Regions from separate parts of the Bacillus sp. V2I10 genome, predicted to be linked through region 2. Evidence: riboswitches for the same ligand, from Rfam matches in the RefSeq annotation. Region 2 holds a riboswitch; the other holds the start of a gene.
The links. Region 2 has a riboswitch for glycine ahead of gcvT (glycine cleavage system aminomethyltransferase GcvT). Riboswitches for the same ligand answer to the same signal wherever they lie in the genome.
Positions count from the first base shown of each region.

Region 1 (11,689 bases), on a different contig from region 2:
TGTTCCTCATGTATTCATCAACTTAACGCCAGATCATGTGATCACTCACCGGATCATTCCGATTAGTCCGGAAAGATCGATTGTTATTTGTGATTGGCTATTTGATCCGGAAGAAATGGCCAAACCAGATTTTGATCCAATGGATGCAGTTGAACTATTTCATCGCGTGAATGAGCAGGATTTCGAAGCTTGTCAATGGTGTCAAGAAAACATGGGATCAAAAGCATACAAAGATGGTGGAATCTTAGTTCCAATTGAACACCATGTTTCTCGATTTTACAATTACGTTTTAGAGTCAATCGGTAAGAAAGCCGAATAACAGATACTTATCAAATGGTGATTTAATAAGAAAGGCACCTGTTGAAAAAAACAGGTGCCTTTTGTTAAATGGATGAATGGTTGAATTAGTGGCGTGCTCGTCACTTGTTTTTACTGGAATTTATAACTAATAACAACTATCAAATGGAGGGATATTTGTGAAAGAAGATACTAAAGTATACGATATAACGATCATAGGTGGCGGTCCTGTAGGATTGTTTACTGCTTTCTATGGTGGAATGCGTCAAGCGACTGTAAAAATAATTGAAAGCTTGCCACAACTTGGCGGACAACTTACGGCATTATATCCAGAAAAGTACATTTATGATGTTGCTGGATTTCCTAAGGTTCGAGCACAAGAATTAGTTAACAACTTAAAGGAACAAATGGCTATGTTTGAATCGGCAATCTGCCTTGAACAAGCTGTTGAAACGGTTGAAAAACAAGCAGATGGAGTATTTAAATTAACAACAAATAATGAAATACATTATTCAAAAACGATTGTGATTACTGCTGGAAACGGCGCTTTTCAACCTCGTAAAATTGAACTTCCTGAAGCCGTTTATTTTGAGAATAGCAACCTCCATTATTTTATTGATGACCTGAATACATTTGCCGGACAAAGAGTGCTTGTATGTGGTGGCGGAGATTCAGCAGTTGACTGGGCTCTTATGCTTGAACCGATTGCCGAAAAAGTAACACTAGTCCATAGAAGAGATAAATTCCGCGCTCATGAACATAGTGTTGAAAATCTTTATAACTCAAAAGTGGAAACACTTACTCCCTTTATTCCAAAGGAACTAAATGGTCATGAAAGAATTGAGCAAGTGGTTTTAGAAGATGTAAAAGGCAATCGCAAAGAAATTTTGGATGTTGATTCGGTTATTGTGAACTTTGGATTTGTTTCTTCATTAGGACCAATCAAAAGCTGGGGACTCGAAATTGAGAAAAATTCTATAGTCGTAAACAGCAAAATGGAAACAAATATCGAGGGCATATATGCTGCTGGAGACATTTGTACATATGAAGGGAAAGTGAAGTTAATTGCAAGTGGTTTTGGTGAAGCACCTACTGCCGTTAACAACGCTAAAGCTTATATGGATCCAAAAGCACGCCTTCAACCTCTTCATAGCACAAGTTTGTTTTGAGTAAGTGGTACCCCAAACATTTTAACGCTAAGGTAAAAAACAAAAGCTGATTTCTCCTGCATTAAGGAGAAATCAGCTTTTGTTTTTTTTGAATAGATCACTTTATAAATCTATAAACTTTGCTTTTAAATATTGAAAAATAGGATCGATTAGAAAACTAGCATATATAATAGGAAGGAATACGTCCCAAAAGGACTAGTTCTGTATTAATCAACCTCAATTGCACATGCACTTGAAGCAAAGTTTTCTCCAACAAGAAAGCCGTGTTCTTCTGTAAAATCAATTTGTGTATCTTCATCTAAATAGCGCTTTGTAAAACGATCAATTCGAATTTTGATTCCACCATATTCAATAATCGAATCATTTCGTCGTGGTTCTTCAAAAACAAGCGTAAATTTTATAGACATCCCACATCCGCCAGCTACAATGGCATCAATTCGAGGAGAGTACTCTTCTTTCAACTTCATTGTTTCCAGCTTGTTAACTGCTGATTTTGTTAGTGTGATAACCATCGAATCCCCTATGATAGAACCACTTCTTTTTCTCTCACAGCCAATTCTTCTTTTGTATAACGTAATATAGGTTGTCTTGCTGCTTGCACTTCATCTAATCGTCCAATGATCGTTGTATGCGGTGCTTCTAGTACAATATCTGAATTTTCCTCCACTTCTTTTGCAATTTGAATCATTACATCGGCAAATGCATCAAGGGTTTCTTTTGACTCAGTTTCTGTTGGCTCAATCATCAAACATTCCTCTACATTTAACGGAAAGTAGATGGTTGGTGGATGGTAACCGAAATCAAGTAGCCGTTTGGCCATATCAAGGGTTCTTACACCCAGTTTTTTCTGTCTTGAACCGGATAACACAAATTCATGCTTGCAAATTTGTGAATAAGGTGCCTCAAAATATGGTTCAAGCTTTTTGCGAAGATAGTTTGCATGGAGGACTGCACTTTCCGATACTTGTCGCAGACCTTCAGGTCCCATGGTACGAATATAGGTGTAGGCTCGAACTAGAATCCCAAAGTTTCCATAATAGCCTTTTACTCGGCCAATGGATAATGGTTGATTAAAGTCCAATACATAGTGATCCTTATCTTTTTTAATGTGTGGCACCGGCAAATATGGAATCAGCTTCCTTTTTACACCGACCGGACCTGCTCCAGGTCCACCTCCTCCATGAGGGGTTGTAAATGTTTTATGAAGATTTAAGTGCACGATATCAAAGCCCATTTTTCCCGGTGTTGTTTTCCCTAAAATGGCATTGGCATTGGCCCCATCATAGTACAGTAAACCACCTGATTCATGCACTACTTGAGAAATTTCCATAATTTCCTTTTCAAAAAGTCCAAGTGTATTTGGATTGGTCAGCATTAGGGCTGCAGTATCACTATCCATATGTTTCTTTAATTCTTCCAAATCGACTAATCCATGTTCATTAGATGGAATCGTAACCGTTTTAAAACCTGCCACTGAAGCACTGGCAGGATTGGTACCATGAGCTGTGTCTGGAACAAGTACTTTAGTTCTTGTCTCTCCTTTTTGTTCAAGGTAGTTTTTGACCATCATTAAACCGGTCCATTCTCCATGAGCTCCTGCTGAAGGCTGTAACGTCACCGCATCCATACCTGTAATTTCAGCCAAATCTTCCTGCAATTCATATAAAAGCTTGAGTGCTCCCTGCACCGTTTCGGCTGGCTGATACGGATGAATGCGGCTAAAACCTTCGAAACGAGCCACATCTTCATTAATCTTCGGGTTATACTTCATCGTACAAGAACCAAGTGGATAAAAACCATTATCAATCCCGTGGTTTTTATTGGAAAGTGCTGTGTAATGGCGAACAAGCTGAAGCTCTGATACTTCTGGGAGTTCTGCTGGTATGTTACGAATCAAATGCTTGGGAAGCTTATCTTGTAAATCAATTTTATCGACGTCACTTTCTGGAAGGCTTGAACCAATACGACCTGAACGACTGATTTCAAAAATTATATCGTTGTATTCAACCATGTACAACCGCCTCCAATACATTTACAAATTGGTCAATCTCTTCTTTTGTCCTCTGCTCTGTTACCGCAATGAGCATTTGATGTCTAAAGCCGTAATCACGGTCTAAATCAAATCCACCGATGATTCCTGCTTTTAGAAGCTTGTCATTGACTTCCTTAGCCGGAAGTGGGAGCTCAACAATAAATTCATTAAAGAATGGTGCTTGATTCATAATCTTATATCCTTTTTCCTTAAGACGATTTGCCATGTAATCAGCTTTATCAAAGTTCAGCTTTGCCATATGGCGTATTCCTTGCTTTCCGAGTGCCGTCATACAAATGGAGGAAGCTAGTGCATTTAACGCCTGGTTTGAACAAATATTGGAGGTGGCTTTATCACGGCGAATATGCTGCTCACGTGCTTGCAATGTTAGCACAAATCCCCTATTGCCTTGTTCATCTGTTGTTTGACCCACGATACGTCCGGGTATTTTACGCATAAACTTTTTATGAACCGAAAAATAACCACAGTGCGGACCTCCAAAGCTCATCGGTATCCCTAAAGGCTGCATATCACCTATCACAATGTCTGCTCCTAGATTACCAGGTGGCTGCAAAAGCGCTAATGCCAGTGGATTAGCACTAACGATCAACATAGCTCCATCTCTCTCGGCAACTTTCTTAATTTCTGTTAAATCCTCAATAGAACCAAAAAAATTTGGATATTGAACAATAACAGCTGCTGTGTCTTTATCGATTTGTTCTTGCAGTTTCTGTAAGTCTGTACAGTCCGCAGCAAGATTTACCTCTTCCACTGTATACCTTTGACCATCTGCTACTGTCTCTAAGATGGCACGCGATTCCGGGTGAACCGCCCTTGATACAAGTACTTTCGAACGTCTTGTTGATGCAATGGCAAGTGATGCTGCTTCTGCAAGGGATGTAAAGCCATCGTACATGGAAGAATTGGCAACATCCATTCCTGTCAGCTCACAAACCATGGTTTGAAATTCAAAAATGGCTTGTAATTCACCCTGGCTAATTTCCGGTTGGTAAGGGGTATAAGCTGTATAAAATTCAGAACGGGAAATCATATGATTCACAACACTTGGAATGTAATGATCATAGGTGCCCGCACCAAGAAAGATCGGGTAGTGATTGGCATGTTTGTTTTGCGAAGCAAGCTGATGCATCTTTTTCAACAGAAGTGGTTCAGGAATCGCATTAGCTATGTTTAAATCCCCTTCCAGACGAATTTCATCCGGGAGATCTTCAAAAAGTTCATCTGTCGAAGAAATTCCTAGAAAGGACAGCATTTCCTCTTGATCTTGTTTTGTATCAGGAAGGTAACGATAAGTCGCTGTCATCTTATTCCTCTCCTTTATTCACAAACGTTTTGTATTGATCTTCATTTAGAAGTGCTTCTAATTCTTCTGAATTTGATATTTCCACTTCTACCAGCCATCCTGCTTCATATGGCTGTTCGTTAATCATTTCAGGCGCATCATCTAACTCCTCGTTTACCCGAACTACCGTACCGGATACAGGGGAATAGATTTCTGAAGCTGTTTTAACCGACTCGATCGTTCCCATTGATTCATTAGCCGTTACTTCATCATCCACTTCCGGATTTTCAACAAAAACGATATCACCTAATTGTTTTTGGGCATAATCAGAAATTCCAATACGCACTCGGTTTTCATCTAATTGCAGTACCCACTCATGTTCCTTGCTATATAATAAGTTTGCTATTGATTTTGTCATTGTCTTTCTTCCTTTCATCCACTTTTAAATTTTATAATATTCAGTTTTTACCAGCCGTAAAGTGCTGGCTTTTTCGTGCATGGTTATCTAAAAATAATCAATTTTTTTGAAATTGCCACACTCTTACTCTATTAAAAATGCTAATAACCTTTTTTATAGAACGGTGATTTTACCACAATAGCATCGACCATCCGCTTACGTATTTCTACTTTAAGTTGCGTTCCTATTTCAGCATATTCTGCTGATACAAGTGCGAGACCCAAGCTTTTCTTTAAAGACGGTGAATGGGTTCCGGATGTAATAAAACCTATTGCCTCTGCCCCTTCAGAAAACACTTTGTAACCGTGACGAGGAATGCCCCTTCCTGTCATTTCAATTCCAACTATTTTTCTTCTTAATCCTTCTTTTTTTTGTGCTGTAAGTATGTCTTTGCCGATAAAATTACTTTCTTTGTTCGTTTTAACAGCAAAACCGATTCCAGCTTCAAGAGGGCTGATTTCTTTTGTGAGCTCTTGACCATAAAGAGCAAGACGTGCTTCAAAGCGAAGAGTGTCACGTGCACCCAGTCCACACGGCTTTAAACCTGTTCCTTTTCCTGCTTCTAGAAGCTTAATCCAAAGTGCTGGCGCTTTATCCGCTGCTAAATAAAGCTCAAAGCCGTCCTCCCCTGTGTATCCCGTACGGGAAACAAGCACCTCCGTAATGCCATCCAGTTTGACATGTTGAGCAAAGTGGAAAACATGAATTCCCGATAAATTGATATCCGTTAGCTTTTGTAAAATGGCTTCCGCCTTTGGGCCTTGAATAGCAATCTGCGCGATTTCACTTGACATATTATGAAGCGTCACATCTCCTTTTATATGCTGCTTCATCCAGTCGTAATCTTTCTCAATGTTTGCTGCATTAATCACGAGTAAATATTTATCATTTCCCAGCTTGTAGACCAGTAAATCATCAACTGTCCCGCCAAATGGATAACACATCGCGGTATATTGTGCTTGATTGATGCTAAGCTTTGTTACATCGTTTGTGACAAGGTAATTAATAAACCTTTCCGCATCTTTACCTTCAACAAGCACTTCCCCCATATGAGAGACATCAAAAAGTCCTGCTTCCTTTCGGACGGCCTCATGCTCTTCTAAAATGCTTGAAAACTGTACTGGCAGTTCCCATCCTCCAAAATCAATGACTTTTGCGCCGTATTTTTCATATGTTTCAAATAGCGGTGTTCGCTTCAATCCGGTTACAATACTCATGGCTACACCTCCAATTAAGATCTCTTGCTAAATAATTTTTCTTTTACCTTTTTACCTGTTTCTGTCATTGCAAGACCACCAAGTGCTGTTTCTCTAAGTGTTCGAGGCATTTCTTTTCCAATCTTGTACATGGCTTCAATGACTTCATCACATGGAATGCGGCTTTCCACTCCTGCGAGAGATAAATCAGCTGCAGAAAAGGCAATGGATGTACCAATCACATTCCGCTTAATGCAAGGTACTTCAACAAGCCCTGCAACTGGATCACAAACGAGACCTAACAGTGATTTCAAAGCAATTGCTGTTGCATTCACCACTTGTTTTGGGGTGCCGCCTTTTAACTCAACTATGGTCCCTGCCGCCATCGCTGTTGCAGAACCGACCTCTGCTTGGCATCCTCCTGCTGCTCCTGATATAAAGGACCGGTTGGCAATGACATACCCAAGAGCACTTGCTGTAAACAATCCCATGACTAAGTCTCTGTAGGAAGTTCCGTCATTTTTGTGAAGCGAAAACAATACTCCGGGTAAAATACCGGCCGCTCCTGCTGTCGGAGTGGCCACAATGACTCCCATTCTTGCATTGCTTTCAGATGTCGCCAGTGAGAAAGTCATCGCATCGCTTATATAACTTCCTGAAAGTGAGTTACCTTGATTCACGTAATTGTTCATTTTAACGGCATCACCGCCAGAAATACCACTAGGTGCAGCTGAGGCATCTTTTTTACCGCTCTCAACAGCTTCCTGCATTTTAAGTAACCGTTCTTCCATCATGCGGATGATCGTCTCTTGATCTCTCCCCGATTTTTCTATCTCCATCATCAACATGACTTCACCAATCGTTTTCTGGTTTTGTGTACAAAATTCAATCAGCTCGTTCATTGACCGAATTTCCATCATGCACCCTCTAACGACGCTTTTTTCACCACATATGGGTGATAGCGTGCTGCGAGTAGCGAAAAGTCATCGCTAGTGCTTAAACGAATATCAAACATTTTATCGTCAATCATAAAGATTTTGGATAAGCCGCCCCCAAGGGAGGCACCACCTACTTTTACCAGCCATTTCCCTCGTTTCGCCGTAATGACCGTTGTATTCGGATGTTCAAAATAAGGGCAGCTGTCTTCAAACTGAATTTCGTAATATAGTCCATATTCTATAGTTTGCTCAATGGCATATTTAATCCTAGAGTCATCTGTATCCATGCCTAGCAATCCGCCAAGAAGGGCTTTATCTGTTCCGTGACCTTGATAGGTTTCTGCAAATGAATCGTAGAAAACAATGTTCGCCTCTTCCGGGCAACCACCTAATAGTTCATGAATGAACTTCCCAATCGATACAACACCAGCAGTATGAGAACTAGACGGCCCTACCATGATAGGGCCGATAATGTCAAAACAACTTTGAAATTCCATGATGTTTCTCCCCTCTTAGACCGTTATAGGCTGTTGAAACAATGGATATCCGTTACAAATCGCTTTTGTTGTTTCTTTTGCTTTTTCTAACACGACTGTATCTCCTTTACTCTTTAAAACAGCTGCGATCACTTCTCCGATTTTAACCATTTCTTCCTGCTTCATACCGCGTGTCGTTAAAGCTGCTGTTCCCATTCGGATGCCGCTTGTGACAAATGGGTTTTCAGTATCATAGGGAATCGTGTTTTTGTTGACTGTAATACCGGCTGCTTCTAGTAATCTCTCTGCTACTTTTCCAGTTAAATTCCAAGGACGAACGTCTAATAGAACGATATGGTTGTCCGTTCCACCCGAGACAAGAACCGCGCCTTCTTTCCTTAAAGTTGAGCCAAGTATTGCTGCGTTTTCAATGATTTGTTTAGCATAGATCATAAAGCTCGGTTCCAAGGCTTCTTTAAAGGAAACCGCCTTTGCCGCAATAATGTGCATGAGAGGCCCCCCTTGAATCCCTGGGAATACAGCTTTATTTATTTTCTTTATCATGTCTTCATCATTTGTTAAAATGATTCCGCCGCGTGGACCGCGCAATGTTTTGTGCGTGGTGCTTGTCACCACATCTGCATATGGGATGGGCGATGGATGAAGACCTGCTGCCACAAGCCCGGCAATATGTGCCATATCCACCATCAGTTTAGCACCAACTTGATCTGCAATTTCTTTAAAACGTGCAAAATCTATCGTTCTTGGGTAGGCACTTGTCCCCGCAATAATCAATTTTGGTTTTTCTTTTTTCGCGATTGCTTCAAGCTCATCATAATCTATCAAGTGAGTATCTTCTCTCACACCATAAGACACAATATCAAACCACTTCCCAGAGATGCTGACGGGACTTCCATGTGTTAAGTGTCCACCATGTGAAAGATTCATCCCCATCACTTTATCGTTAGGCTGAAGCAGTGCATAAAAAACAGCTAGATTTGCTTGTGCACCTGAGTGCGGCTGTACATTTGCATACTTGGCACCAAAAAGCTTGGTTAGACGTTCAATCGCTTTTTGTTCTGCCACATCCACATATTCGCACCCGCCATAGTAACGCTTCCCAGGATAACCTTCTGCATACTTATTAGTGAGGACAGACCCCATGGCTTCCATTACCTCTTTACTCACGAAGTTTTCTGATGCGATTAATTCTAACGTATTATGTTGTCTTTCTCTTTCACTTTCCATGGCATTATAAATCTCTGAATCATAGTTTTGCAGACTCATTAACATATCCTCCTCTAGTTTTTCTTCTAAGCTCCGTTTTTCCTTTCCTCACACAAAAAAGACAGAGGAAAGGCATGATAAATATCTTGCCTTTCCTCTGTCCTTTTTACCTGAGAGATTACCTTCTGTATGAAAATGTTACAAAAAATTCGGTCTTGTAACAACCTTTCATCAAAAAGATTCCCCTTTGGTGGCTTTTCAGCTCTCTCCAGAGGTGCGTCCAATTGCAGTCTTTTTTACCTGAGAGTTTCTATCCCAAGGTTATTTTGGGACTTGCTCCTTCGGTGCCGAATAGATTACTTCGGTCTCTCCCACAATCATCATCCGCTGTTATTATTTTACTTTATTAGTTGTATATTAACGGACTTTAATAAAAAATTCAATAATTATCTGAAAAAATTTTATTTTCAGAAATTATAACATGAACGATATAGAGCTTTTCTGACACATCATAAATATTCGTTGGACTTTCTTGGGTAACTGCCGTAGAAAACCAATTCTTCAAATTATTCAGCTTGTGGCCCTTACACTGGATTGGTCCTTCAAAAAGGTAGTAAAAAAAGACATCCAATCCTTTTTTCCTTAGAACATTAAGCTTTAAATTTAGGGGGATTAGTATTACCAACTGCACAGGTAACAATGGTTAGTATTCCATTTCCATTAGTCCGGGTATCTATGCTGCTATAGCTCATAAACCAATCGTTTGTTTATTACGTTAACAACAATAACAACAATAACAACATATATAATGATATATATGTTTTAGTATACAATAAAGTTAAAAACAACACAGTTCACATTGTTATTTTGAAACTTAATCTAAATAGGAAAAGTAGAATCTATCAAATGGATAGATTCAATCACCATGGTTATATGGAACAAAATTGTAAAATGGGAAATTCGTTAACCAAAGGGGGAAAGAGTAATAATAATGTATTTCTTTCAGATAAATCATATATGTCGACATATGTATTATCGTATATATCATCAATATAATTGTCTTCATTTTATGGTTAAATGATATGAAATCTAAAAAGTATACTCTAAATAGCTAACAGAGTGGTGTTTTTTAAACCCTGTAAGCAGTAATAAGATCGTTAAGCTTTAAACGGATCAATAAAGTGAGAGATTTTCTCTTCACTGAGATATAAGTAAGTCAATTCATTATTTGATTCCATATTAAGTAAACTGAAAGAATAGTATTTTTTGAGATAAATTAAAAATATTCTTGTTTAAAGACCATAACTGAAGGTTTCAATGAGTTTACACTTTAAATGTAAACTCATTGGTTATATATACCATGAAACTACCAAAACAAAATAATTGAATAGTCTGAAAATCATTAGTATAATAGAAAAAAGGTCAAGGAGTTGGTTTCCTATGGAAAGGAATTTGCTTAACATACCACCACAACCCGAAGTAAACGTCACGGATTCTGAATTTGCTGAAATGGTGTTAAACAAAGCCCTTCGTAATTTCCGAAAAGAGCAAATCCGAAAAGAGATTGACCAGTCATTACAGGATCGAAACAAAGAAGAATTCCTACGATTAACAGAGAAATTGAAAAATATTTCTTAAAATGTTGTATTATTTCGAGATGATTTTGAAATGAACTTAACATAATCAAATGTTATCGGCATACTAAAAAGGATCTTCGTTGAAGATCCTTTTGTGCTGGCTTATTTAATTAATGCACCCTTTAGTTCAACAATCATTATTTCACACCACCGTATAATTATCTTCCAATGTCCTTATTTTTGGTCAGATATTACTCCAAATGTAGAGGCTTTAATATATGTTTGTCCTTGTAATGATCCAGTTGCTCAGATGTCCCAGTTACAACAACTCCAATAATTTCCACATCACTTTTTTTCTCCTCTATAAAAAACTGGATAGCCATGTTCGGCTAATAAATCAATATACAAATTAACATATGTTTTGACATATATTAATTTGTATATGTCAAAAACATTATTAATAATAAATTATTGTTGCTACACTAAATTATATAACTAGTTACTAGTTATATAATGATGAAAAAATTGATACAGGATGAGAATTATGCTCATCCTGTATCAATTTTTGGTTTTAGAGTGGTGGCTTATGGATTGTTCCTTCCTGAAACAACTCTTTTAGCATGTGACGGGCATAACCTTTAGCCTGTCCAAATGTTACTTTTGCGGGTAACGGCGCTTCACTTGCATCCACAATAACATCAATAATACACGGTTTTTTTGCAGATATCGCTTTTTTCAATGCAGGTAGTAAATCCTCTGGGTGTTCTACATGATATCCTATTCCTCCGCAAATATCAGCATAACGGGCAAAATCTGGGTTATGTAAATCGGTACCAAATTCAGCATTGCCCATTACTTCTTGTTCGAATTTAATCATTGCAATTTTATGATTATTAAGAACAATTACTACAAGTGGAAGATTATATTTTACAGCGGTGACAAAGTCATTCATCATCATTTGGAAACCGCCATCCCCACAAATTGCAAATACCTGTTTATCCGGATAAGCGATCTTTC
Region 1 covers NZ_JAUSYV010000002.1:170,270-181,958, forward strand. Annotated here, with positions in the region: gene QFZ72_RS28060 (aromatic ring-hydroxylating oxygenase subunit alpha) at 1-319, shown strand, start outside; gene yumC (ferredoxin--NADP reductase 2) at 477-1,466, shown strand; gene QFZ72_RS28070 (HesB/IscA family protein) at 1,673-1,978, opposite strand; gene gcvPB (aminomethyl-transferring glycine dehydrogenase subunit GcvPB) at 1,987-3,477, opposite strand; gene gcvPA (aminomethyl-transferring glycine dehydrogenase subunit GcvPA) at 3,470-4,822, opposite strand; gene gcvH (glycine cleavage system protein GcvH) at 4,824-5,219, opposite strand; gene gcvT (glycine cleavage system aminomethyltransferase GcvT) at 5,360-6,475, opposite strand; gene sdaAA (L-serine ammonia-lyase, iron-sulfur-dependent, subunit alpha) at 6,490-7,371, opposite strand; gene QFZ72_RS28100 (serine dehydratase beta chain) at 7,371-7,889, opposite strand; gene glyA (serine hydroxymethyltransferase) at 7,905-9,155, opposite strand; glycine riboswitch at 9,250-9,370, opposite strand; glycine riboswitch at 9,373-9,479, opposite strand; gene QFZ72_RS28110 (IDEAL domain-containing protein) at 10,536-10,733, shown strand; gene QFZ72_RS28115 (pyruvate oxidase) at 11,244-11,689, opposite strand, start outside.
Region 1: it holds a riboswitch for glycine, as region 2 does, so the genes downstream of both, glyA (serine hydroxymethyltransferase) here and gcvT (glycine cleavage system aminomethyltransferase GcvT) in region 2, are expected to answer to the same signal.

Region 2 (11,689 bases):
TTCCATTATGCGGAGAGTTTTCATAAAGGCGGATGTGACTTCCAAGCTTTTTGCTCGCCTGGTAAATCTGATGGAGTCTTGGTGCCCCAAAATGCATAATCTCTCCTTTTAAATCTTCAGGAGCCTGTTTGGCATCTGTAAGAAATGTCACCTGCATGGGATTTGGAACACCGCCGGTTTTTTCAAGATAGGTCCAGTAAAAAGGGCGGTTCATCAGCTCTTTATCCATTTCGATTGTTAACTGCACAGTCATATATCCTGGGTGTTTATCAATGATTTGACACGAATTTGCTGTAAAAAAACTTTCTAAGAATTGACTGATCTCTTGCTGCAGCATCTCTCTGAAGCCTCCTTACCTATCCTTATTTTCCATTCGCTGCTTTTTTTTCAGAGTGTTCCTGCTCGGCAAAATGAAGGATGGATGTTAAGTTTTCCATTTTGATTTTCATTTCGCCTTCACTTTTTGATTGAAAGAGAATATCCTGCAAATGATCTTCAAAATTTGAAATATCCAATCTGGTTAAAATTTCATCAAGCTCACCGATTACTTTTTCGAATAGATTAATTTTTTCATAAAGCAATTTTAAAATATGCTCTTCAACAGTATTTTTTGTAGCCATATTGTAAATATAAACGTCTTTTTCCTGGCCGAGGCGATGAATCCGGCCGATTCTTTGTTCAAGCCGCATCGGATTCCAGGGGAGGTCATAATTGATGATGTGATTGCAAAATTGCAGGTTTATGCCTTCGCCCCCAGCTTCTGTTGCAATCAGTACTTGAACACGGTTTTTAAATAAATCTTTCATCCAATCTTTTTTTCCCCGTTTAAATCCTCCCCGGAAAGGGACAGAAGAAATACCGTGCTGCTGCAAAAACCATTGCAGATAAAATTGAGTGGCACGATATTCAGTAAAGATAATGACTTTATCATCAATTCTTTTAATAAGCTCCACTGCTTTTTGAGCTTTTGTGTTTCCGTCAACCTCATCAATGCACTGCATCAATTCCCTGATGATTGGCTCAGGCAGAGGGGAGACTTCACCTGCAGGCCGATCGATCATTTTTTTTAGTGTCATATAAACGGCTTCCCTGCTTGAGCATGCTTCTCTTTGAAGGGTCATAATGGAAAACATGCTTGCAGCAGCCGTTCCGAATGATTTAAGTCTTGATATAGCTGTGTACAGATTTCGTTCTGTTGGAGAGAGGTCTATCGGAACCGTTTCAACATGGCGTTTTGGCCAGTCAATTCCAGTATCGCCGCGGCGGTTTCGGATCATTACTTTGTTGACAAGCTCCTGCAGATGCTCATGATGTTCAAGAGATCGATTTTTTGCTGAGAAAACTTCTGAAAAATAAGCTTCGTTTCCAAGATGACCGGGTTTGAGAAGAGAGACAAGATTGAAAATCTCTTCAACACGATTTTGGATCGGAGTTGCTGTCAGAAGAAGGCAGTATTTCTTTTTCAGCCTCTGAACAAATTCATAGTTTTTTGTTTTATTATTTTTGAGTTTATGAGCCTCATCGATAATGACTAAATCATATTGCTGGGCAAGGACTATTTCTCTGTGAGGGCTTCGTTTTGCGGTGTCAATTGAAGAAACCACCACATCACATGCTTCCCAAACGTAGCTTTTCTTCTGCTCAACAGCAGGTATATAAAATTTTTCATGCAGTTCTCTTGCCCATTGTGAAACTAGAGAGGCCGGCACGAGAATTAAGATCTTTTTGGCAAGGCCGCGGATCATGTATTCTTTTACAATCAGTCCGGCTTCAATCGTTTTTCCAAGGCCCACTTCATCTGCAAGTATCGCTTTGCCGTTCATATGCTCAACTACCTGTCTTGCAACCTCTAATTGGTGCGGCAGGGGTGTAAAGTCTGTCAGATGATTTGGAGCCTGCAAGCCTTCAAACGAAGGAACAATTAAATGTTTTTGTACTTCACAGGCGAGTTTGTAATTTTCCCAATTTTCCCAAGGTCCATCATTTTCTAGTTTTTTGAAAAAAGTATCTTGCCAGGATGAATCAAAGTTGATTTTTACATTCATAAATGACAGCCCTTTCAAGCAAAGGTATTGTTATGGTGAATCGTTCACTTTAAGGTGTGAATTGGTAGTTTATTATGATAAAATACAAATAAATCAAGTTAAACACGAACATTAAACTAAAATATATGTTTAATATTTGTGTAAAAATAGATTGATGAATGCTGTTCATAATGGTAGGATGTTAATAAGTAAGAAAGTTGCTAACATACTTACTTTTCAGTTAGCATGGTTCTTTTGTCAAAAATGTCAAAATGTCAAAGAATGTTATCTCTTAGTATGACCAGTTTTACAGAAAATATGAGCGAATGAGAGCAAGGGGAGAGACTGCCGGCGGCTCTAATAAATGAAACCGCAAAAGCAGCGCCGAAGGAGCAAACATCTGTGAATCTCTCAGGCAAAAGAACTCTTGTTTGACGCAACTCTGGAGAGAGTTTGTGAAAGCAGCAAACCACCAAAGGGGAAAGCTTTGCTTATTTTTGGCAAGGTAAACTTTCAGGTGCAGGGACAGAGACTACCTTTTTAGATAAAGGGGGGTCTCTGTCCTTTTTTTATACTTTTTTGGGGAGGCGATTTGATTATGGCGGATTTAAAGCGAACACCATTATTTGATGTTTATAAAGAACATGGTGCAAAGACAATTGATTTTGGCGGTTGGGATCTTCCCGTTCAATTTTCTTCTATTAAAGAAGAGCACGAGGCAGTTCGGGAAAGAGCTGGCTTATTCGATGTTTCGCATATGGGTGAAATTGAAGTGACAGGTGCAGACAGTCTTGCATTTCTTCAAAAGACGATGACGAATGATGTTTCCCTTTTGAAAGACGGCGGAGCCCAGTACACTGCGATGTGCTATGAAGATGGCGGAACAGTAGACGATTTATTAATTTATAAAAAATCAGATACTCACTATTTATTAGTCGTGAATGCTTCAAATATTGAAAAAGATTATGAGTGGCTCATCTCGCACAAATTCGGAAACACAGAGCTGCATAATATTTCATCAAATGTTGCACAACTGGCCATTCAGGGGCCACAAGCTGAATCGATCCTTCAAAAATTAACTGAAACAGATTTAAGTGAAATCAAGTTTTTTAAATTTAAAGATGGCGTTGTAATCGATGATGTACAAGCTCTTGTCTCCAGAACAGGCTATACAGGCGAAGACGGCTTTGAAATCTATTGCCCATCTTCAGAAGCGCCTTCCCTTTGGAAAGCGATTTTAGAAGCAGGCAAAAATGAAGGAATTCTTCCGTGCGGTTTAGGCGCACGCGACACCTTGCGCTTTGAAGCAAATCTGCCTTTATATGGACAGGAGCTTACAAAAGAAATTACTCCGATTGAAGCGGGAATCGGCTTTGCTGTAAAACCGAATAAAGAGGCAGACTTCATCGGAAAAGATATTTTAAAAGAACAAAAAGAAAATGGAACAGCAAGAAAGCTTGTCGGTCTTGAGATGATTGACAAAGGAATACCCCGACATGGTTATGAAGTATACCATGGAGAAGAACAAATCGGCGAAGTAACGACTGGCACACAATCTCCTACGTTAAAGAAAAATATAGGCTGGGCTCTGCTGAAAAAGGAATTTGCAGAACCGGGCACTGAAGTGATTGTGCAAGTGCGCAAGAAACGCTTAAAAGCAATTGCAGTTTCAACACCTTTTTATAAACGACCAAAAAAATGAACTAGTTTGAAAGGGGAACACATCCATGAAACATCGTTATTTGCCGATGACAGAACAAGATCAGCAGGAAATGCTTGATGCTGTCGGAGTATCTCATATAGATGAGCTTTTCTCAGACATTCCCGAGAGCGTGCGTTTTCAGGGGGATTATAAGATCAAGAAAGCAAAATCTGAAACGGAACTGGTGAAGGAGCTGAGTGAGCTTGCTTCTAAAAACAAGGATTTAAGAAGCAATGCTTCTTTCCTTGGTGCAGGTGTATACGATCATTACATGCCGATCATCGTAGATCATGTGATTTCACGCTCAGAATTCTATACAGCCTACACTCCGTATCAGCCGGAAATTTCGCAGGGTGAGCTTCAGGCTATCTTTGAATTTCAAACGATGATTGCTGAGCTTACTGGAATGGATGTGGCAAACTCATCCATGTACGATGGCGGAACTTCTCTAGCTGAAGCTGCGATGCTTGCTGCCGGCCAGACTAAAAAGAAAAAAGTCATCGTTTCAAAAGCAGTTCATCCGGAAAGCAGGGATGTTCTGAAAACATATGCTAAGGGACAGTACATTGAAGTAGTAGAAGTACCTGTGAAAAATGGCGTGACAGATCTTGAAGCTTTGAAGGCAGAAATGTCAGACGATGTTGCAGCTGTGGTTGTGCAATATCCAAACTTCTTCGGGCAAATCGAGCCGCTAAAAGACATTGAACCCATTGCTCATACAGGAAAAAGCATGTTTATCGTGTCTTCTAACCCGCTTGCACTGGGAGCTTTAACACCTCCAGGAAAATTTGGAGCCGATATCGTGGCAGGCGATGCTCAGCCATTCGGTATTCCTACTGCTTTTGGCGGTCCACACTGTGGTTATTTTGCTGTAACTCAAAAATTGCTCCGCAAAGTGCCGGGACGATTGGTCGGACAAACGACAGATGAACAGGGCAGACGCGGGTTTGTCTTAACACTTCAGGCACGTGAACAGCACATAAGACGTGACAAAGCGACTTCTAATATTTGTTCAAATCAGGCTTTAAACGCTTTGGCAGCCTCGGTTGCCATGACGGCACTGGGAAAAAAAGGCGTAAAAGAGATGGCTTTTCAAAATATCCAAAAAGCAAATTACGCTAAAAAAGCATTTGCTGCAAATGGGATTGAGGTTCCATTTGAAGGGGCTATTTTTAACGAATTTGTCATTAAATTAAACAAACCGATTAAAGAGGTAAATGCAAAGCTTATTCAACAGGGCATCATTGGCGGTTTCGATTTAGGCAGTGTATACCCGGAGCTTGAAAACTACATGCTTGTAGCTGTAACTGAATTGCGTACAAAAGAAGAAATTGACCTATTTGTAAAGGAATTGGGGGATGGACATGAATAAGCATGATCAGCCATTAATATTTGAACTGACAAAACCAGGACGAACAGGCTACAGTTTGCCTTCATTGGATATCCCTGAAATCGCTGGAGATGAATTAATTCCAAGTGAATATTTGCGTGCAGATGAAGCTGAACTGCCGGAAGTCTCTGAACTTGATATCATGAGACATTATACAGCTCTTTCCAAGAGGAACCATGGAGTAGATTCCGGGTTTTATCCACTTGGATCCTGTACAATGAAATACAATCCTAAAATCAATGAAAATGTAGCTCGTATGGCAGGTTTAGCCCATATCCATCCTCTGCAGGATGAAAGCACAGTTCAGGGTGCCCTTGAGCTTATGTATGATCTCCAGGAGCATCTCATTGAAATTACCGGAATGGATGAGGTTACATTGCAGCCTGCAGCAGGCGCACATGGCGAATGGACCGGCCTGATGATGATCCGTGCTTATCACGAAGCCAACAACGATTTTAACCGGACAAAAGTAATTGTTCCTGACTCAGCTCATGGCACAAATCCAGCGTCAGCTACTGTAGCAGGATTTGAAACAGTTACGGTTAAATCAAACGAAAAGGGCCTTGTAGATCTTGAAGATTTAAAACGTGTGGTAGGGGAAGATACAGCTGCTCTTATGCTGACGAATCCTAATACCCTCGGACTTTTTGAAGAAAATATTTTAGAAATGGCGAAAATCGTACATGACGCAGGAGGCAAGCTTTATTACGACGGTGCAAATTTAAATGCCGTATTAAGCAAGGCCCGTCCAGGCGATATGGGATTTGATGTCGTTCATTTAAATCTTCATAAAACATTTACCGGTCCTCACGGAGGCGGAGGCCCTGGATCAGGCCCGGTTGGAGTTAAAGCTGATCTGATTCCGTACCTTCCAAAACCTGTATTAGTTAAAAGAGATAATAAATATACGTTTGATTATGATCGTCCGCAGTCCATCGGCCGAGTGAAGCCATTCTACGGAAACTTCGGAATTAACGTCCGTGCTTATACGTATATTCGGACAATGGGACCTGATGGGTTAAAAGCGGTGACAGAGTATGCCGTTTTAAATGCAAACTACATGATGAGAAGACTTTCAGAAGCCTATGATCTTCCATTTGACAGGCACTGCAAGCATGAATTTGTTCTTTCAGGCAAGCGTCAGAAAAAATTAGGGGTGCGTACGCTGGACATCGCAAAAAGGCTGCTTGATTTCGGCTATCATCCGCCTACCATCTACTTCCCATTAAACGTGGAAGAATGCATCATGATTGAACCGACTGAAACAGAATCAAAAGAAACGCTGGATTCATTTATTGACGCAATGCTTCAGATCGCAAAAGAAGCAGAAGAAAATCCTGAAATTGTACAGGAAGCACCGCATACGACAGTTGTCAGCCGCTTAGATGAGACGACAGCAGCAAGAAAACCGATCTTGCGTTATCAAAAGCAATAAAAGGCACACAAAAAGGATTCGCATTTCAAGCGGATCCTTTTTATTTATGCATAAAAAAGTCTGCAGAACAGACTGCAGACTTCCTCTTATTTCTTTGCTTTTATTTTACCGCCCCAGCCCTTAAAACCGCCTTTTAGCGTGTATAGATCATTATAGCCTTTTCTTTTCAGCATTTGAGCTGTGCGTCCGCTTCTGACAGTGTTTTGACAGTAAATGTAGACAGGCTGATCTTTGCGGATTTCCTTATGTCTTTGTCTCATTTGGGATAAAGGAATATTTCTTGCTCCAAGTATATGTCCGCCGTCAAATTCATTTGGCTCACGGACATCAATTAACTGAGCTTTTCTGTATCCTGCACGGAATTCTTCTTCCGTTAATGTTTTCATGATTTTACGCTGATAAAAATAAGAGTAAATCGTGTAGGCTGCTAGTGCACCTAATAGAATCAATAAAAAAATCCATGTTGTCAAGCTGACCCGACTCCTTTATAAGCAACTTTTCTAAGACAAGTTCAAATGAACTTTAATAATATTGGACAAATACTATTATATAAGAGCAGGATCAAATTGTCATCTATGAATAAGACATAATTATTTTCAACCTGGCCTTCTTTTTGATAGACTAGGTAAGGCACAGAAAATGAAATACATACTTATCATGGAAAATGGGGTATGAAGATGGCAAAGGAAACTTGGAGATTTATTGATTCAGGGAATTGTTCCCCGTCCTATAATATGGCGTTAGATGAAGCGCTGCTTGAGTGGAACAGTCAGGGGATCTTCCCGCCGGTAATTCGCTTTTATGGATGGGACCCGGCTACTCTTTCAGTAGGATACTTTCAAAAGGCCGAAAAAGAAATTGATCTTGATGCCGTTAAAAAGTATGGGCTGGGCTTTGTGCGCAGACCGACAGGAGGCAGAGGTGTTCTGCATGACAAGGAGCTGACATACAGCGTCATAGTGTCAGAAGACCATCCTGAAATGCCGAAGACAGTAACCGAAGCTTATAGAGTCATTTCAGAAGGTATTCTTCAGGGTTTCAGAGAACTGGGGCTAGATGCATATTTCGCCGTACCGAGAACGGAGGAAGAGAAACAGGGGCTTAAGAATCCGCGGTCTGCCGTTTGTTTTGACGCACCATCATGGTATGAACTTGTTGTAGAAGGACGCAAGGTGGCCGGGAGCGCACAAACGCGCCAAAAAGGAGTCATTCTTCAGCACGGTTCCATTTTGCTCGATATAGATGAAGAAATGCTTTTTAATCTGTTTAAGTACCCAAGCGAGCGGGTAAAAGAACGAATGCAGAAGAATTTCAAAAATAAGGCAGTTGCTGTCAATGCTTTGCGCAAGAATCCTGTTACAGTGGAGGAAGCAAAGAATGCGTTTAAAAAGGGCTTTGAGATAGGTCTGAATATCTCACTCGAACCTTATACCTTGACAGCTGAAGAACATGCTTTTGTAGAGAAAATTGCAATTGGAAAGTATAATACCGATGATTGGAATTATAAACGATAAGCGACTTGAACCTTAGTCGCTTTTGTTTATTTTTTCTGAAAATTTCTAATTATTTCAAATCATTCCTTATTTTTCTAACTTCGCGTTCTCTTCGGAATTTGCAAGCGACAAAATTCTTCAAAAAAAGTGATTATGAAGTTCCTATCTTCTTTTTTCTCATTATTTCTGCTTCGTTTATGCAGTTTTCAATTTGACAAAATAAAATAGGTTTGTCTGTTTATCCATATATAGTATTGTCGAACGAAAATATAATACTATATATTGATAAAAAGGTGGCTCTGTGATAAATTAAATCAAGTACAAGATAGATAGGGGAGTTGTTTGAATGACCGTTGCACTTAATGAAAATTTAAAACTTGATGTGGACAAGCTGAATCACGATATTTCTTTGTTTCCCCAAGTTCACCCAATAACTGATGATATGAAATTGACTCACAAAGGTGTATCCCGTTTAGTCATGCTTGACCGATACACATTTAAAGACACCGAAAAGCTGACGCTGTCTAAAGGGGACTTCGTTGTTCTGACGATTAAAGAGGATCCTAAATTCCCTGCAAGAGGACTAGGCTATATATTAGAAATAGACTGGCAGACGAAAATGGCAAGTGTACAGGTCGAAGAAGAGTACCGCCCTTCTCTTGAAAAGCCTGAAGAGGTTGAAACGGGTGTGATTTATCGCTCGCTTGATGTCATTGAAAAGCCGCTTGAAGTATTTTATGAGCAAATCGCAAAACGAAATGCAACAGGACTTGCCTCTGTTGAAAAGACAGAAGAGAAGCGCAATGAATGGTTCCAGAAGTTCTACAAGGAATTAGTCGGATTGAACTTTGTACCGGCAGGACGTGTATTGTACGGAGCTGGAGCAGGTACGGACGTTACTTACTTCAATTGCTACGTCATGCCATTTGTACAGGATTCCCGCGAAGGCATATCCGAGCATCGGAAGCAGGTAATGGAAATAATGAGCAGAGGCGGCGGAGTTGGAACAAACGGTTCAACACTGCGCCCAAGAAATACACTCGCACGCGGTGTGAACGGCAAATCGTCAGGTTCTGTATCATGGCTTGATGATATTGCGAAGCTGACGCACTTAGTTGAGCAAGGCGGATCGCGCAGGGGCGCTCAAATGATTATGCTTGCCGACTGGCATCCTGACATTATTGAATTTATCATTTCAAAAATGCAAAACCCTCGTATTTTACGCTACTTAATTGAAAATACGAATGACGAGACAATTAAGAAATATGCGCAGGAAAAACTAAAGTTCAAGCCTCTAACAGAGGATGAAAAAGCGATGTATCAGAGCATTGTGAACTATAAGCAAATTCCTGGCTTCGGCGGATTTAACGAAAAAATCATTAAAGATGCAGAACTGAAACTGGTTACAGGAGGAACATACAGCGTTCATAATTCTGAATTCCTTACAGGCGCCAATATTTCAGTTACGTTAACGAAGGATTTCATGGATGCTGTTGAGAGCGATGCAGATTACGAGCTTCGCTTCCCTGATGTGGAAAGCTATAATGCAGATCAAATGAAAGCCTATAACGAAGAGTGGCACAATCATGGCGATGTCCGCGAATGGGAAAAGCTTGGCTACAAAGTCCGCACATACCGCACAATTAAAGCTAAAGAACTATGGAACTTAATCAATATTTGTGCGACATATTCAGCAGAGCCTGGCATCTTCTTTATTGACAATGCAAATGATATGACGAATGCTAAAGCTTATGGACAAAAGGTTGTAGCAACAAATCCTTGCGGCGAGCAGCCTCTCGCACCTTATTCTGTCTGCAATCTTGCAGCAGTCAATCTTGCTGAAATGGCAGACAAAGAAAGCAAAACAGTGAACTTTGAAAAGCTGAAAACAACGGTTGAAGTCGGTGTCCGCATGCAGGATAACGTCATCGATGCAACACCTTACTTCTTAGAAGATAATAAGAAGCAGGCATTAGGCGAACGCCGTGTAGGCCTTGGCGTAATGGGCTTGCATGATCTGCTCATCTACTGTGAAACAGAGTATGGTTCAGAAGAAGGAAATCAGTTAATTGACCAAGTCTTTGAAACCATCGCAGCAACTGCTTATAAAGCTTCTGTTGAGCTTGCAAAAGAAAAAGGAAGCTTCCCATTCTTAACTGGTGAAACAGAAAAAGAAACAAACCGTTTGCGCGAAGCATTCACAAAGACGGGTTTTATGAGCAAAATGCCGGCTGACCTTTTAGACGACATTAAAGAATACGGCATTCGAAACTCACATTTATTGACTGTTGCTCCTACAGGCAGCACAGGGACAATGGTTGGCGTCTCCACTGGTTTAGAGCCTTACTTCTCTTTCTCTTACTACAGAAGCGGAAGATTAGGAAAGTTTATTGAAGTTAAAGCGGATATCGTGCAGGAATATCTGGATCAGCATCCAGAAGCAGATCCTGACAATCTGCCTAAATGGTTTATTTCAGCAATGGAGCTCAGCGCAGAAGCTCACGCGGATGCACAGTGTGTGATTCAGCGCTGGATTGACAGTTCAATCAGCAAAACAGTCAATGCACCTAGAGGATATACGGTTGATCAAGTTCAAAAAGTATATGAACGCTTATATAAAGGCGGAGCAAAAGGCGGCACGGTTTACGTTGACGGCAGCCGTGACACGCAGGTTCTGACGTTAAAAGCAGAAGAAAACACATTCACTGAGAGTGAAGAAGCACCAGCTAAAGAAAAAGGAAAAGTTGTGCTTGTTGATACAATACAGGCTTTAAGATCTACAAATGTCACGATCGGCAATGAAGTAGGAAATACATGCCCGGTATGCCGAGAGGGTACGGTTGAGGACATAGGCGGCTGTAATACATGTACTAGCTGCGGAGCACAATTAAAGTGTGGTTTATAAGATAAAGAGCTGGATTTCCAGCTCTTTTCTTTTCGCGATAAGAATCAAGGCTTCCTTGTCATCACCCTTAAACTAGTGTACACTTGTAATGATTTCCTATGTTTTGAACGTTTTTTTGGAGGGGACCACATGCCAACACCGAGTATGGAAGATTATATCGAACAAATTTACATATTAATAGAAGAAAAGGGATATGCCCGCGTTTCAGATATTGCGGAAGCACTATCCGTTCATCCCTCCTCAGTAACAAAAATGGTCCAAAAACTAGACAAAGATGAATATCTCATATATGAAAAATACCGTGGACTCATACTAACGCCAAAAGGCAAAAAAATTGGAAAGCGTCTTGTTTACCGTCATGAACTTTTGGAGCAGTTCATGAGGCTGATCGGCGTGGATGAAGAAAAAATTTACAATGATGTTGAAGGCATCGAGCATCATCTCAGCTGGAACGCAATTGACCGCATCGGCGATCTTGTCCAATTCTTTGAAGGTGATGAAACTCGTGTAGAAACGCTGCGTGCTATACAAAAACAGAACGAACAGGACAGCGACTCATAAAAAGACAGAAGCGAATGCTTCCGTCTTTTTTTCTGCGTAAATTTGATATACGGCTGCTGAAACTTAAGCTGATACGTAAAGGAACATTGAAAGGGTGCTGCTATTAACGTGCAGAAAAGGTCTATTTCCCGCCGCTGCAACTTAAAATGTAAGGATGGGAGAAGAGGGGAGGAACTTCT
Region 2 covers NZ_JAUSYV010000001.1:1,935,648-1,947,336, forward strand. Annotated here, with positions in the region: gene QFZ72_RS09775 (YqhG family protein) at 1-337, opposite strand, end outside; gene QFZ72_RS09780 (DEAD/DEAH box helicase) at 363-2,045, opposite strand; glycine riboswitch at 2,351-2,461, shown strand; gene gcvT (glycine cleavage system aminomethyltransferase GcvT) at 2,623-3,726, shown strand; gene gcvPA (aminomethyl-transferring glycine dehydrogenase subunit GcvPA) at 3,752-5,098, shown strand; gene gcvPB (aminomethyl-transferring glycine dehydrogenase subunit GcvPB) at 5,091-6,551, shown strand; gene QFZ72_RS09800 (rhodanese-like domain-containing protein) at 6,638-7,009, opposite strand; gene QFZ72_RS09805 (lipoate--protein ligase family protein) at 7,229-8,065, shown strand; gene QFZ72_RS09810 (vitamin B12-dependent ribonucleotide reductase) at 8,391-10,949, shown strand; gene mntR (transcriptional regulator MntR) at 11,079-11,510, shown strand.